DNA from 4 places in the Streptomyces sp. NBC_00996 genome. Region 1 is predicted to be linked to each of the others. Evidence: riboswitches for the same ligand, from Rfam matches in the RefSeq annotation. Region 1 holds a riboswitch; each other region holds the start of a gene.
What was found. A riboswitch is a leader RNA that binds a small molecule or an ion and turns the genes downstream of it on or off. The one in region 1 is predicted to bind cyclic di-AMP.
Positions count from the first base shown of each region.

Region 2: linked by a shared signal. The riboswitch ahead of OG390_RS07060 (NlpC/P60 family protein) and the one ahead of OG390_RS44710 (peptidoglycan DD-metalloendopeptidase family protein) in region 1 are both predicted to bind cyclic di-AMP.
Region 3: linked by a shared signal. The riboswitch ahead of OG390_RS24355 (M23 family metallopeptidase) and the one ahead of OG390_RS44710 (peptidoglycan DD-metalloendopeptidase family protein) in region 1 are both predicted to bind cyclic di-AMP.
Region 4: linked by a shared signal. The riboswitch ahead of OG390_RS38070 (M23 family metallopeptidase) and the one ahead of OG390_RS44710 (peptidoglycan DD-metalloendopeptidase family protein) in region 1 are both predicted to bind cyclic di-AMP.

Region 1 is NZ_CP108723.1:9,672,482-9,676,388, forward strand. It holds gene OG390_RS44705 (alpha-galactosidase) at 1-1,387, shown strand, start outside; cyclic di-AMP (ydaO/yuaA leader) riboswitch at 1,671-1,846, shown strand; gene OG390_RS44710 (peptidoglycan DD-metalloendopeptidase family protein) at 1,851-2,741, shown strand; partial or broken gene OG390_RS44715 (hypothetical protein) at 2,847-2,960, shown strand; partial or broken gene OG390_RS44720 (DUF6250 domain-containing protein) at 3,017-3,256, shown strand; gene OG390_RS44725 (SGNH/GDSL hydrolase family protein) at 3,402-3,907, shown strand, end outside.
Region 2 is NZ_CP108723.1:1,449,090-1,452,996, reverse strand. It holds partial or broken gene OG390_RS07070 (glucosidase) at 18-299, shown strand; gene OG390_RS07065 (luciferase family protein) at 326-793, opposite strand; gene OG390_RS07060 (NlpC/P60 family protein) at 920-2,077, opposite strand; cyclic di-AMP (ydaO/yuaA leader) riboswitch at 2,086-2,245, opposite strand; gene OG390_RS07055 (hypothetical protein) at 2,552-2,779, shown strand; gene OG390_RS07050 (DUF2182 domain-containing protein) at 2,827-3,258, opposite strand; gene OG390_RS07045 (hypothetical protein) at 3,316-3,645, opposite strand.
Region 3 is NZ_CP108723.1:5,176,286-5,180,192, reverse strand. It holds tRNA gene OG390_RS24365 (tRNA-Met) at 50-123, shown strand; gene OG390_RS24360 (PP2C family protein-serine/threonine phosphatase) at 348-1,523, shown strand; cyclic di-AMP (ydaO/yuaA leader) riboswitch at 1,757-1,913, shown strand; gene OG390_RS24355 (M23 family metallopeptidase) at 1,925-2,962, shown strand; gene OG390_RS24350 (aldo/keto reductase) at 3,120-3,907, shown strand, end outside.
Region 4 is NZ_CP108723.1:8,143,584-8,147,490, forward strand. It holds gene OG390_RS38065 (M16 family metallopeptidase) at 1-859, shown strand, start outside; cyclic di-AMP (ydaO/yuaA leader) riboswitch at 1,095-1,254, shown strand; gene OG390_RS38070 (M23 family metallopeptidase) at 1,268-2,032, shown strand; gene OG390_RS38075 (GntR family transcriptional regulator) at 2,218-2,913, shown strand; gene OG390_RS38080 (HPr family phosphocarrier protein) at 3,128-3,409, opposite strand; gene OG390_RS38085 (GNAT family N-acetyltransferase) at 3,587-3,907, shown strand, end outside.

The DNA of each region.
Region 1 (3,907 bases):
GGCCCAACTTCCCGACGCGCGCGTGCAGATCTCCGGCGGCGCGGGGTACGACGACTCCGGGCTGTTGCGCCTGGAGCCAGGGGAGTCGTTCACGACCCCCGTCTTCGCCGGACTGTGGAGCGACGGCGGCTTCGGCGGAGCGAGCCGCGCCTGGCATGCCTACCAGCGCGCGTATGTCATCCCTGACGCGGACGAGGACAGGCCGGTGCTCTTCAATTCCTGGGAGGCCACCACCTTCGACATCTCCGAGGAGCAGCAGGGGGTGCTCGCGCGCCGGGCCGCGGCGATGGGTGTCGAGCTGTTCGTGGTCGACGACGGCTGGTTCGGGGCGCGCACCAGTGACCGGGCCGGGCTCGGTGACTGGACCCCCAATCCGGACCGCTTCCCGGCAGGGCTCAAGCCGCTCGGTGACTATGTGCACGCGCTGGGCATGCGGTTCGGGATCTGGGTCGAGCCGGAAATGGTCAATCCGGACAGCGAGCTCTATCGTGCGCACCCCGACTGGGTGCAGTTCCAACCGGGGCGAACCAGGACGGAGTACCGCAATCAGCTCGTACTGAACCTCGCTCGCCCGGACGTTCAGGAGTACCTCTGGGAGCAGCTCGACGGCCTGCTCTCCAGCGCTCCGATCGACTACGTGAAGTGGGATTTCAACCGCTGTTTCACGGACGCGGGTTGGTCCGTCGAGCGCTACCCGCAGAAGCTGTGGGTCGAGCACGTGGAGGCCCTGTACGCCCTGCTCGACCGGCTGCGGGCCGCGCACCCCGGGGTCGCCTTCGAGTCCTGCTCGGGCGGTGGCGGCCGTATTGACCTCGGCATCATGGCGCGTACGGACCAGGTGTGGACCTCTGACAACACCGACCCGCTCGACCGGCTCGCCATCCAGTACGGATTCAGTCAGATCCACCCGGCCCGGATCATGGCCGCCTGGGTCACGGACAGCCCGAACACGCAGCTCAATGGCAGGGTCAGCTCGCTGCGCTTTCGCTTCGTGAGCGCCATGGCCGGGGTGCTCGGCGTCGGCGGCGACCTGAGCGAGTGGAGCGAGCAGGAGCTCGCCGAGGCACGGGGGTGGGTGGATCTCTACAAGGAGATCCGGCCCGTTGTGCAGCGCGGCGACCTCTACCGGCTGCGGCCCCCGGAGGGCGGGCTGAGTGCGGTGCAGTACGTCCATGGCGATGAGACCGTCGTCCTCGCCTGGCTCCAGGCCCAGCGTCACGGCGAGCCGGTCGCCCCGCTCCGGCTGCGCGGACTCGACCCGACAGAAGCGTATGAGTGTCGCGAAACGGGCGAAGTGTACCGGGGTGCGGTGCTCCTGCACCACGGGTTGCGGACAGGGCTGCGGGGGGACCTTGATGCGACGGTTATCCGAATGCGTCGCATGTGAGCGATCTGTCCGAATTGGCGCCTTCGTTACAAGTGGCCCTGGAATAAAGCATCGTGGGTCGAGGTGCGTGAGGAGCGTCATATTCGTGACGATGTGTTGCGGCCGCCCTTTCTCAATCCGCCCCCATTCCCGGGCGGGTTGAAAGGTCGGAAAGATCGACGATCCACGGAGGGTGACCGGAATTCCGTGATGGATCAAGAAGGGCGTGTGCACAGAAAAGCCACATGGTTGTGAACGCGTTCTCATCTCGCTTACGTTCAGCCTCAATCCGGACGGACGCCCAATCCTGCCGCCGCCCGGAATCCGCACACTCACCCGCATACGGCAGGAGCGGGGGACCCACAGGTTCCATGCCTGTTCCGGTCTCCGGAACGGCTAGGGGTATAGCCGTGCAATTGCGCGGCCGGGCATCTCCAGCCCGCACCCGACAGCTCACCTCGCAGGCGCCGGAGAGGAATTCGTCATGCCCGCGAAGGGTAAGCACCGCCGTCCCAAGTCTCAGCGTTTCACCCGCTCGATCGCCGTGGCCGGAACCGGCGGCGCCGCGCTCGCGCTGCCTCTGATGGGAGCCACCGGCGCCCATGCCGCGACCCCGACGGCCTCCGTCGCGCAGAGTGTCGAGAAGCCGGCGGAGAAGACCGCCGCCGCTCCCACCGCGGCGAAGAAGGCGGCCGGAATCAAGACGTACGCGGTGAAGGCCGGAGACTCCCTCGCCAAGATCGCCGACAAGCAGCACGTCAGCGGTGGCTGGAAGAAGCTCTACTCCGACAACCGCTCGGTCGTCGGCAGCGACCCGTCGCTGATCCACCCGGGGCTGAAACTGACGATCGGCAAGAAGGCCGCCTCCGGCAGCGCCACCCAGTCGCCGGCCAAGCCGGCGCCTTCGGCCGCGAAGGCCACCAAGGCCGACGTGACCACCAACGCCGCCTCCACCAGCAGCAATTCCGGCTACACCCTGCCCGTCGCGGGCGCGACCGTCGGCACCGGCTACAAGGTGGCCGGCAGCATGTGGTCCAGCGGCTACCACACCGGCGTGGACTTCGTGGTCCCGACCGGCACCACGATCAAGGCGATCGCCGCGGGCACCGTCGTCTCGGCCGGCTGGGGCGGCGCCTACGGCAACCAGGTCGTCATCCAGCACGCCGACGGCCAGTACTCCCAGTACGCCCACATGTCCTCGCTCTCCGTCTCGGCGGGCCAGACCGTGACCGAGGGCCAGCAGATCGGCCTCTCCGGCGCGACCGGCAACGTCACCGGACCGCACCTGCACTTCGAGATCCGCACCACGCCGAACTACGGCTCGGACGTGGACCCCGTCGCGTACCTGCGCTCGCACGGTGTCGCCGTCGGCTGACGAGTCTCCCTCGCCTCCAAGGGCCGGACCCCACGATCCCCGGGGTTCGGCCCTTGGTGTTTCCTGTGCGATTCATGATCGGCGCACTGCGGTCGTGTGGCAGGCATGCACGACGTATCGGCAGGCGTGCAGCAGATCGCCTTCAACGTGTACAAGGGCGGCCTACGGCTCAACGACCAGCCGGTCGCCAAGTCGACCACGTACCAGGACAACAGTCGTGGCACGGGCCCGTACACCGTGCAAGCCGTGGTCAACGGACATGAGCAGACGTCCTTGAGGTGGACGTCCGTCCGCTGGTCTTCGACTGCACGCAGCCGCTGCTCGTGGCGAACGAGCCGAACCACGTGCGGATCGTCTCCGAGGGCTTCGCGGTGCGATGGTGGAACAACGGGCAGTTGGTCTTCGACTACACCGACCCGCAGCCCTGCACAAGTGGGCACTTCGCGTTCCGCACCGTGTGGAGCCACTTCCGGATCGCCGACTTCCGTGTGTGGCGGCTCCCTCAACGCCCCTGAGCAGGGGCTTATTCCGGAATTGGACGATACTTTAGGCGTGGCTTATCTCACTATCCGTCAACCCTTGCCTACGGTCGCGTAGCTCACATCCGAGGGTGAATCATGGGCCGACGTGGCAGACGATTCGAAGAGTGACAACAGATCAGTGATCGGGTCGTACGTGGCGGTGGGGGACAGCTTCACCGAGGGCGTCGGCGACCCCGGTCCTGACGGGGCCTTCGTCGGTTGGGCCGACCGGTTCGCGGTACTTCTCGCGGACCGTCGGCCAGAAGGCGACTTCAACTACACCAATCTCGCCGTACGCGGCAAACTTCTCGACCAGATCGTCGAGGACCAGCTCCAGCGCGCCAAGGAACTTGCGCCGGACCTGGTCTCCTTCTCCGCGGGCGGCAACGACATCATCCGGCCCGGCACCGACCCCGACGAGGTCGCGGAGCGCTTCGAGCGCGCGATCGCCGAACTCACCTCCGCCGTCGGCACCGTCCTGGTGACCACCGGCTTCGACACCCGTGGCGTACCCGTGCTGAAGCACCTGCGCGGCAAGATCGCCACCTACAACGGACATGTGCGGGCCATCGCGGACCGCTACGGCTGTCCGGTACTCGACCTGTGGTCCCTCAAGACGATCCAGGACCGCCGTGCCTGGGACGG
Region 2 (3,907 bases), 8.2 Mb from region 1:
CGTGAGGAGGGCGGGCGATGGGGACGAGCGGTGGCACACCGGACGCCGAGCGTCGGCGGCTGGCCGAGGCCGACGATTCCGGGGTGCCCTGGCGTCGCTGGGGCCCGTATCTGAGCGAGCGCCAGTGGGGGACCGTCCGGGAGGACTACAGCCCGGACGGCGAGGCCTGGTCGTACTTCACCCATGACCAGGCCCGCTCCCGCGCCTACCGCTGGGGCGAGGACGGCATCGCGGGCGTCAGCGACGACAAGCAGCGGCTGTGCTTCGCACTGGCCCTGTGGAACGGTCGCGACGTTGTCGCCGTGCCAGTGGGTCCGTAGCCGCGTCAGCGGCCGTGGGGGATGAACCGGCCGACTGCCTTCCACGCGGCCGGAACCCGACGGTGGCGGAGGGCCGCGGAGGCTCCCGCACGTGGCGGGGGAACCGCCTGAGGCTGCCAGTCGCAGAACGTCGAGGGTCCCTCGGGAAGCGGGTCGCCTCCGGCCCTGTCGTGCTCCTTGAGAGCGACGCTGATCAGCGTGAGCAGGAGCGCCACATCGGCGTCGCAGTCCAGCAGCACGGTGATCCACGACGAGCCGGGGTGCACCCGCACAGCGGTGCTGTGCTGCAGGTGCGGGAGCAGCCGATGGACGGCCGCATGCGTGAGATGCAGGTCCGCGGCGTCGTCGGAGTGGAAGTGGACGATGTCGTGCCCCGACGTCCCGAAGGCGCGCCCTGCGGCGCATCGGGGTGAGCCACTTATCAGGTTCGGCCATGACTCCAGTTGGGTCATGGCGCGATCGGCCACGGTCATGCGCACCATGGTCGCGCACTATTCACCCTGCCAACTACCCCTCTTCACTCTCTGCTTGGTCAGCCGGCCGGCTGTTCCGTGCCTCTCACGATCACTGAGCAGCCCCGCGCACCGAGGCCGCAGGGCTCACGCGGGCCGCGCCGCGCTGTGGATCGCCGAGGCTGCGGCGTAGAAGATCGACTCCTCGCGCACGTATGCCCCCGGGCTCGGCGCGTGGATCATCATGCCGTCGCCGATGTAGAGCCCGACGTGGCTGATGTCGCCGTAGAAGAAGATCAGGTCGCCGGGCCGGATGTCGGCGAGGGGGATGGCCGTACCGACGGTCGCCTGATCGCGCGCGGTGCGCGGGAGTGCGGCCCCTGCGGTTCTCCAGGCGGCCTGGGTGAGGCCCGAGCAGTCGTACGAGCCCGGTCCGGACGCGCCCCAGACACATGGCCTGCCGATCTGTCCACGGGCGAAGGCGAGTACCTTCGCGGCTTTGCTGTCGTACCCGGTGTCCGAGGCGCTGTCCACGCCGATGGGCACGACCGCGGCGATGGACGTGGTGGTGCCGAGAGCGGCCGATTGCTGCGGCTGCCACTCCTCTTCGGGCCGGAGAGGAGTCGTTTGCTCGTAGGCACGCCAGGAATCTTTCGCCGGCCGGGATTCGATCGCCGGGACGGGTGCCGTCAGCTGCGGGGTGTGCCGGGAGAGCAACTCGCGGGCCACCGCGAGCTTCTGCTGGATCTGCTCCTTGGAAGTCTTCAACGAGGCCGAGGGCCGACGCGGTTCCGCGGCGGGTGCCGGCAGGGCCCTGGCGACTTCCTGCCGTGTCCGTGGCGCGGCCGGCAGCGCCGCGACGGCCCCGGAGGTCAACTCCGCCACCGGATCGGCAGTCACCCCGGCGACAGGCCCGGCGGTCAACTCCGGGACGGGCCGGGCGGCCCACTCCAGCCCACGGCGCGCGAGCCCGTCCGCCGGACGTTCCGCCGGACGTGTGGGCCGTGCCTCACCCGGGCGCTTCGGCATCCTGTCGGCCGGCAGCCTCGCCGGGACGGTCGGCCCCAACTGCGCGCGCGACACGTCGAACCATTGCCTGGTGACGTCGTCGAGGGCGGGATCCCTGGGCCTGCGCCCGCTGTCGAGCGCAGGGTTGACGCTCCTGCGCGTTCCCGTGGACATCGCGCGGGTGGCGTTGTAGTTCCCGGTGGCGGTCTCGGCCTGGTCGTAGAGGCTGCTGATCCGCTGTCGGACCTCTTCGCGGCTCGGTCCGTCCGCTGCGGGCGGCGTGGCGTCGGGAGCCATGGGGGACGCACTCCTTCCGTATTCCGCCTACCGAGTCGACTGTCGGGTTCGGGTGACGGTTCGCGGAAGGCATGCCCTACGGCCCTTGCCCTGCTGGGCAGTTGGGCCGATTCACCCCAAAGTCGGTCGGGTCCCCGGCCCCGGCTGCCACGGGGGCGCACCGGACTCGGCGGAGGCCGCGCGATCCGGCGAGGTTCGCCGGAGGCAGTCGTGCGGTCCGCCGGTCAACCTAGCCAATTTGTGCGCCTCGCGTGAAGGTTGAAGTGCGAAGTGTCCGATATGTATTTGTGACCTTCGCTGTACTGGCCGCCCCGGCCCGAGCGGTTGGCGTGACCGGGGGTGAACAGCTCGACTGCGATCCCGGTCGTACGCGCTGACCTGGTCCGCTGTCTGCGGGTCGCGCAGTTGATCTCGCAGCCGGAACTGTGGGCTCCATCACAGCGCACGCCGGCATGGGCCTGATGAAGTGACCGAATGCTCGGAGTGCTCATCAACCTCCTGCCGTTCTGGGTCCGCGAACCCCTCTTCGTCGCGCTCGGCATCCCCTTCACCGGCTTTCTTTTCTACGCGGTCGCCAGGGACGGGGAACCACTCATGGCCGCGCTCGGCATCGCCGTGCTCGCATTCACCGCCTTGCGTGTGTACACGATGGTCCGCCTGCTCCGAGCCCGTCGCCCGGCTCAGGACGCCAACGGCGCATGACAGTTCGGCTCGGCATGCGACCGCGACTCACGGCATGAGATGCGCGGTCACGCCATCGGCTGCCTCGACGGCCCGGAGGGTTGCAGTCCTGGCAGCAGCCAGCTCTGGAACGGAGCCCGTGCGGCCAGGACCAGGAACGCCACGCCCACCGCGGTGCTGAATGCCGGTCCGAGTCGCCACAGCTTCTCCATGAAGATGACGACCGTGAGTGCGGCCATCGCCGCGATGTTCATCGTGCCCAGCGGGATGAGGACGATCATGAGCCCCCAGCAGCAGCCTACGCAGTAGAGCCCATGGTGGACCCCGACGCGCAGGTCACGGGCGCCCGGCCGGTAGCCGCCATGGCACACGAGCTGACCCGCGGGGCTTCGGCAGTGGCGCAGGCAGATGTTCTTCAGCGGACTGAACTGGTGGAGTCCGGCCAGCAGGAAGGCCCCGGCGCCGATCCAGCGCCCGGCTTCGGGGGTGGCTGTCGACAAGATCGCCGGTCGCGACGAGGATCCCGTACACGACGAGGCCGAATGCCGCCCACGCGATCAGGTATCCGCCCACGAACTGGGTGATCCGGGCCGCGCGGGCCGCCCCGGAGGACTGACAGCCGATGGCCGGGCCCAGGTGATGGCCATCGGCGCCACGGACTGGACCATCATGGCGATCATCATGATCACCCAGAGCAGGAGGAACGGCGCAAGATCGAGGCCCATCGTTCCCGGCCCCGGCTCCATGCCGTGGGCCTGCTCCACTACGAGGAACCACGCGAGGAGGGTCGGCAGCAGCAAGGGGGACCAGGCGACGCTCATCGTGCGGGCGGGGGTTGGGTTGGCCGGCCGCACGTGTCCGGAGAGGGATGCCCAGTTACGGAACATATTTCCAGGTCATCACGGAAGGCAGCCGATCGCGCGGCAGCCGTTCTGTCCCGCAGAACCTGGCCACCTGCGAGGACGGGGGTGAACCGAGGTGATGACCCGCGTCAGCGAGCGGATGAACCACCGCTACGATCCCGGCCCGTCGTGCGGCTGCGCGGTGACCGCACCCACAGGCGCCGCCGCCCCGAAGGCGTCCGCCGGCGAGGCGCCTGCCCGGCGCGACCACACGTCGGCCCCTTCGAAGCCGACTCATAAGACGACC
Region 3 (3,907 bases), 4.5 Mb from region 1:
AAACGTGTGTGCTTCGGGTCCTACGGATGGCGTACACTGGTTTCAACGACGCGGGGTGGAGCAGCTCGGTAGCTCGCTGGGCTCATAACCCAGAGGTCGCAGGTTCAAATCCTGTCCCCGCTACTGAAGGCCAAGGGCCGGAACTCGGATTCACGAGTTCCGGCCCTTGGTGCGTGCCGGTCACCACGGCTCCGCACATCCCCCACCTCTCCGCATCCCCCGGTCGGTCCACACGGGTCGCCCCCTGCCTCCGCTCCGGGAAACCTGGATGAGTGGGGCAGCAAACAGGCGAGCAGCGGGCCCAGGGCCCGTACGACCAATCCGGTGGACGGCTGTCCGGCGACCCCATGCCCGCCCCCGGCCTCGGGAGCACCCCGCGGCTCGGCCGCGCGGAACCCGGCCGGCACAGGATCTCGAAGGCGCGCGCCTTCGTCCGGGCGCTTCCCGCACTGCTCATCGTCGGCGGGGCCTTCTACGACTACTTCATGCCGTCCGACTTCACCGCGGCCCCCCTCTTCACGGCCGCGCCGTTGGTGGCCGCGCCCCTCTACTCACTGCGCGGCACGGTGCTCACCGGCCTCGCGGCCATCACCGCGGTGTTCGCGATCCACATCAGGCTCGGCATCGTCCTGGACGTCGACTCGATCACCGAAGTGGTGACGGTGGCGACGGCCGGCGTCCTGGCCGTCGTCATCAACATCCTCGTCCGCCGCAGCGACGCACGGCTCGCCACGGTCCGGGAGATCGCCGAGTCCGCCCAGCGCGCCGTGCTGCCGGAACCCGACGAGCGGATCGGCGGCCTCGAGGTCGCGGCGCGCTACGAGGCCGCGCAGGCGGACGCGTTCATCGGCGGCGACCTGTACGCGGTGCAGGACTCCCCGCACGGCGTACGGCTGGTCGTGGGCGACGTGCGCGGCAAGGGGATGGGCGCGGTGGGCGCCGTCGCCGTCGTCATCGGGGCGTTCCGGGAGGCGGCCGAGCAGGAGGCGACGCTGGAGGCGGTCGCGCAGCGCCTGGAACGGGCGCTGGCGCGCGAGGGCACCCGGCGCGAGGGCCTCGATGCCTTCGAGGGGTTCACCACGGCCGTACTCGCGGAGATCCCGCACGGCGAGGACGTCGTACGGATCGTCAACCGCGGCCATCCGCCGCCGCTGCTGCTGCACGCGGACGGCACGCTCGTCTCACTCGACGCCGAGGATCCCGCGCTGCCGCTCGGCATGGGCGAGTTGGGCACCTGGCCCGACCGGGCGATGCAGGCCAAGTTCCCGCAGGGCGCGACGCTGCTCCTCCACACCGATGGCCTGTCCGAAGCCCGCGACCGGCGCGGGGGCTTCTACGATCCCGCCGCGCGCCTCGCGGGACGCGTCTTCCCCGGGCCGGACGCCCTGCTGGCGGCCCTCGCCGAGGAAGTCCGCAGGCACACAGGAGACGGCACGACGGACGACATGGCGCTGCTTGCCGTGCGGCGTTCTTGGGAGTCGCCTCCACGGCTTCCCGGTGAGTCGTCCGTACGGCGTTCTTGATTGTTGTCACGAGGGGTGATCGGACGGTGCCCCTCCGCATAACAACTGACACACCGTCAACTGAATCGATGTTTATGGAGCGTGGTCAACTCGCCCGATTTGGGCCGGTGGTGACCCCAAAGTCCTGGCCAAAAGCGTTAACGATCAGTCCGAACAGCTTGGAATCCGGTACCCGGGTCTATTAACGTTCGATAACGCAGCGCGGTCGTCCCAGCCGTCACAAGAGGCGGCTCCGTGCGCACGCGCCGAATTCCGCAAGGGAACCGGGGAACCACCAACTTGGGGTGAATCGAGCGTCTTTCACGGTGGAGAAACCGTGGTGGACGCGCGTAGGAGACCTTCCTGCTCCGAACCCGTCAGCTAACCCGGTAGGCGAGAAGGAAGGAAAGGAGCACGCCCACGTGGCGTCCAACCGGCCTGCCCAGCAAACCTCGTTCGCGCCCGACGACACACAGCCCTTCGGCTACGCGTACGGCAACGACGAGGGTCCCTGGGAGGAGTGGAATCCCACTGAGGATTCCGTCCGTCCCGTCCGCGGCCGGCACCGCGTCAGCAAGCAGCGCGGCGGAGGACTCGCGCGCAGCTCCACGGTTCTCGGCGTAGGCGTCATCGCCGCCGTCGGCGCGGGCGGCATGGCCACCGCGGCGCCCGGCAAGTCGCCGGTGTCGATCTCGCTGCCCGACCTGTCGTCGGTCACCGAATCCGCCAAGGCTCTGATATCCGACGGCGGCTCCAGCACGCCGAAGGGCTCCGCCACCCCGCTCACCAGCGCCGGTCTGACCAGCGCCGACTCCGCGCAGGGCACCACCGACGCGGGCGAGGCACTGCGCGCCCGCATCATGCAGCAGGCCGAGTCGCAGCAGGACCAGGTCGACAGCGCGGCCCAGGACGCCGCCGAGACCGCCGCCGCGAAGCAGGCCGTCGCGCTCGCCGCCAAGCAGCAGGACGACGCCGAGGCCAAGGCCGCCGCCGCGAAGAAGCAGGCGGACGAAGCGGCCAAGAAGGCCGCCGAGGCCAAGCGCCTCGCCGAGCTCGCCAAGAGCTACTCGCTGCCCACCTCCTCGTACACGCTGACCTCCCGCTTCGGCGAGGCCGGCTCCATGTGGTCCTCCGGCTACCACACCGGCCTCGACTTCGCCGCACCCACCGGCACGCTGATCAAGGCGATCCACAGCGCGACCGTCACGGAGGCGGGCTGGGCCGGCGCGTACGGCTACCGTACGATCCTCACCCTCGACGACGGTACGGAGCTGTGGTTCTGCCACCAGTCGTCGATCAGCGTCAGCGTGGGCCAGAAGGTCGCCACGGGTGACGTGATCGGGCGCGTGGGCGCGACGGGCAACGTCACCGGGCCGCACCTGCACCTGGAGGTCCACCCCGACGGCGGCGACGCGATCGACCCGATGGCGTGGCTGCGCGGCAAGGGCCTCACCCCCTGACACGTACGTTCTCCTGATCCCCGGTGGTCCTGACCGACAACCCCCCGACGTCAGGGCTGCCGGTCAGGCGTGTGCGCAGTCGTGCGGGGCGTGCGGGTGATCGGGCGGGTAATCGCGTGTGGAATGCACCCATCCGGTACGGGTGTTGAAGTTGAGCATGACTTCTCTGCGCAAGCTTGGTTCCTCCGACCTCGAGGTCTTCCCGCTCTCCCTCGGCGGCAACGTGTTCGGCTGGACCGCCGACGAGGCCCAGTCCTTCTCCGTGCTCGACGCGTACGCGGCCGCCGGCGGCAACTTCCTCGACACGGCCGACTCGTACTCGGCGTGGATCGAGGGCAACAAGGGCGGCGAGTCCGAGACCATCATCGGCAAGTGGCTCAAGGCGCGCGGCAACCGTTCGGATGTCGTGGTCGCCACCAAGGTCAGCCAGCACCCCGAGTTTCCGGGGCTGTCCGGCGCCAACATCAAGGCCGCGGCCGACGCGTCCCTGCGCCGCCTGGGCACCGACTACGTCGACCTCTACTACACGCACTTCGACAAGCCCGAGGTGCCGGTCGAGGAGATCCTCGGCGCGCTCGACGAGCTGGTGAAGGCGGGCAAGGTGCGTCACATCGCCGCGTCCAACATCTCGCCCGAGCGGCTCCGGGAGTCCCTGGAGTTCTCCGACCGCGAGGGGCTCGCGCGGTACGTCGCCCTCCAGCCGCACTACAACCTCGTCTCGCGCGATACGTACGAGGGCGCGCTGCGCGACATCGCGTCCCGTTCCGGTCTGGCGGCCGTCCCGTACTTCGCCCTCGCCTCCGGATTCCTCACCGGTAAGTACCGGCCGGGAGCGACGGTGGACTCGGCGCGGGCCCAGGGCGCGGCCAAGCACCTTGAGACGGAGCGCGGGCTTCGCGTGCTCGCCGCCCTCGACGAGGTCGCCCGGGCCCATGACGCCGAGGT
Region 4 (3,907 bases), 1.5 Mb from region 1:
GTCGCGTCCGCGCCAGGGCACCGAGGAGACCGTCCAGAAGATCGACTCGGCGACCGTCCGCGCCTTCTACGAGAAGCACGTACGCCCCGCGACGGCCACCGCCGTCATCGTCGGTGACCTGACCGATGTCGACCTCGACGAGCTGCTCGCCGACACGCTCGGCTCCTGGACCGGCTCGTCCGCCGAGCCCCGCCCCGTGCCGCCGGTGAGCGCCGACGACACCGGCCGCGTGATCATCGTGGACCGCCCCGGCGCCGTCCAGACACAGCTGCTCATCGGCCGCGTCGGCGCCGACCGGCACGACCGCGTCTGGCCCGCCCAGGTGCTCGGTACGTACTGCCTCGGCGGCACCCTCACCTCACGCCTGGACCGCGTCCTGCGCGAGGAAAAGGGCTACACCTACGGTGTGCGGGCGTTCGGCCAGGTGCTGCGCTCCGCTCCGGACGGCACGGGCGTCGCGATGCTCGCCATCAGTGGCTCGGTGGACACGCCGAACACCGGTCCGGCGCTCGACGACCTGTGGAAGGTGCTGCGTACCCTCGCCGCCGAGGGCCTGACGGACGCCGAGCGCGACATCGCCGTACAGAACCTGGTGGGTGTGGCGCCCCTCAAGTTCGAGACCGCGGCGGCCGTCGCGAGCACGCTCGCCGACCAGGTCGAGCAGTACCTGCCGGACGACTATCAGGCGACGCTCTATCAGCAGCTCGCCGCGACGGGCACCGTGGAGGCCACCGCGGCCGCCGTGAACGCCTTCCCGGTGGACCGTCTGGTGACCGTCCTGGTGGGTGACGCCGCGCAGATCGAGGAGCCCGTCAAGGCGCTCGGAATCGGTGAAGTGACCGTCGTCCGGGCCGAGTAGAGCAGCGCGTCTCCCTGAGGACCCAGGTGACTGAAGAGCCACCTGGGTCTCCTTTTTGCCCGAACTTCGGGCCTCTTTCCGGACTTCGTCCACAAGGTGTCCGTATTGATAGGGAGGTTGCCTGTCTGCCCTGTGGCATGCGCTACAAAAGCCGTGATCCGTTTGTTGATTGAAAGATGCCCCGCTTAGCGTCGATCCGGCTGTTCGTCAGGCAGTGCGCCGCGCCCGCGGCACCGGACAGTCATCGCCGAGTCCCCGTACGGCGCGAGCCAGGGGAGCCGGGGACCCGCACGCAGTCCCTGGGGTGAATCGGACGCCCTCCCCGGAGGGAGTCCGTAGGAGACCTTCCTGCTCCGAACCCGTCAGCTAACCCGGTAGGCGAGAAGGAAGGAAAGGATCAGCCCCTACATGGCGTTCACCTGTGGCACAGGGAAGCACCGTCGCCCGAGCCGCGTGAAGCGCACGACCACGAACGCCGTCGGCGTCGCGGCGCTCACCACCACCGGCGTCATCGGAACCCTGGCCGCCCCGGCACTCGCCGCGGACACCTCCGCCGAGCAGACCGGGCTGACCCCGATCATCACCATCGGCGACACCCTCGCCGAGAAGATCGACGAGCAGGCCGTCGCCCAGCAGCGAGCCGCCGACGAGGCCGCCGCGCGGAAGAAGGCCGAGGAGGCCGCCCGCAAGGAGGCCGCGGCGAGGGCCAAGGAGGCGCGCGAGGCCAAGGAGCGCGCCGCCCGCGCAGCCGAGCGCAAACGTCTCAACACCTTCGTCCCGCCGATCACCGGCTCGTACATCTCCACCGGCTACAAGGCCGGCGGCAGCCTCTGGTCCTCCGGCAGCCACACGGGCGTCGACTTCCACGCCGCATCCGGCACCTCGGTGCACGCCGTCGGCTCCGGTACGGTCGTCACGGCCGGCTGGGGCGGCGCGTACGGCAACCAGATCGTCATCAAGATGCACGACGGCACGTACACGATGTACGGGCACCTCTCGTCCATCGGCGTCTCGGTGGGCCGGACGGTCACCCCGGGCCAGCAGATAGGCCTCTCCGGGTCCACCGGCAACACGACTGGGCCACACCTCCACTTCGAGGCCCGTACGACCGCGGAGTACGGCTCGGACATCGATCCGGTCGCGTACCTTCGCTCGCACGGTGTGAACGTCTGACGAGCGCTTCATCAGTTCTGTTGCCCCGGCTCGCCGAGCCGGGGCAACGTCGTTTCACACGGCCGGTGTCCAAAAAATATCCATGGATTCCGGCCTGCCATCGGAAATTCCGGCTCCCTGCAATAGAGTCACTGAACAAGCGTCAATCGATGGCGTTTCGCGGGGATTAAAGCGGAGGTCCGGTCATGCGTATTCCGGCGCACTCGGTATGCACGGCGATCCGTGACGACATCGTCGCGGGTGTCTACGAGCGAGGCGGCCGGCTCACCGAGGAACTGCTCGCGCGCCGGTACGGCGTCTCGCGCGTCCCCGTGCGCGAGGCCCTGCGGACGCTGGAGGCCGAGGGCTTCGTCGTCACCCGTCGGCACGCGGGCGCGTGCGTCGCGGAGCCCACCGAGCAGGAGGCCTCCGATCTGCTGGAGATGCGCATGCTCCTTGAGCCGCTGGGGGCCGCGCGGGCCGCGCAGCGCCGTACCGAGGCCCACCTCAAGGTGCTCCGAGGCCTGGTCAGGCTGGGCCAGGAGCGGGCCAGAAGGGGCCACAGCGAGGATCTGCGCTCGCTGGGCGGCTGGTTCCACGAGACCCTCGCGCAGGCCTCCGGAAGCCCCGCGCTGACCTCCACGCTCGCCCAGCTGCGGCACAAGATCGCGTGGATGTATGCGGTGGAGGCGTCGGCCAACCTCGCGGAGTCCTGGGCGGAACACGGCGGCATCGTGGACGCCGTGGCGCGCGGCGACAGCGAGCGGGCCCGGGCGATCACGGCCCTGCACACCGAGCGCGCCGCGGCCGCGCACCGGCTCCGTTTTCCCACCGGTGGAGATCGTCCGGACCGTGTGAGGACTTCGCAACCTCCCGTAAACATGACGGGCCCGCGGCATTAACACGGGCGCCGTATACAAAGAGGGATATTCGCCAGCGGCCTATTTCTACTGCCCCTTTTCGCGTGCCGGGAATTCCGGTGCGTGTTATTTCCGTGGGCGTGACGCGGGGTGCGCGGTGACATGCGCAGAATTTCTGGGCGGCGTACGGAAAACGGCTGAGCCGCGCCGCCCGGGAAGGGGCGACGCGGCTCAGCCGCGTGGTGTCCGGAATGCTTCAGACGGTCTCGGGGAGCTCCTCGAGACCCTCGGCGACCAGCTTCGCCAGACGGTCGAGGGCGGCGTCCGAACCCTCGGCGTCGGAGGCGAGAACGATCTCCTCGCCGCCCTGGGCGCCCAGGCCGAGGACGGCGAGCATGGAGGCCGCGTTGACGGGGTTGCCGTCGGCCTTGGCGATCGTCACGGGGATACCGGAGGCCGTCGCGGCCCGGACGAAGATGGAAGCGGGGCGGGCGTGAAGGCCCTCGGCCCAGCCGACGTTGACGCGGCGCTCAGCCATGTGATGCTGCCCTTCAGGTTTTCAGGGTTGTCTAGACCAGTGTCCCATATCGTGAAGCGTCTCCGGAGCGGTCCTTCGTCCCGTCCGGAGTGTTGTCGGATCGCGGCCTCGATCCGACTTTCGTTCCCCACAGACTGCCTCGCGCCGTTGTCGGACGCGAGCCGTACTCTGGGGCCCATGCAGACCTCGTCGGACCGGCACGAGTACCCCGCTCACTGGGAGGCGGACGTGGTGCTGCGTGACGGTGGTACCGCACGCATCAGGCCCATCACCATTGATGACGCCGACCGCCTGGTCAGCTTCTACGAGCAGGTCTCGGCCGAGTCGAAGTACTACCGCTTCTTCGCGCCGTACCCACGACTGTCCGCCAAGGATGTCCACCGCTTCACGCACCACGACTTTGTGGACCGGGTGGGTCTCGCGGCCACGGTGGGCGGCGAGTTCATCGCCACCGTACGCTATGACCGCATTAATGCCGACGGCCTGCCCGCCTCCGCT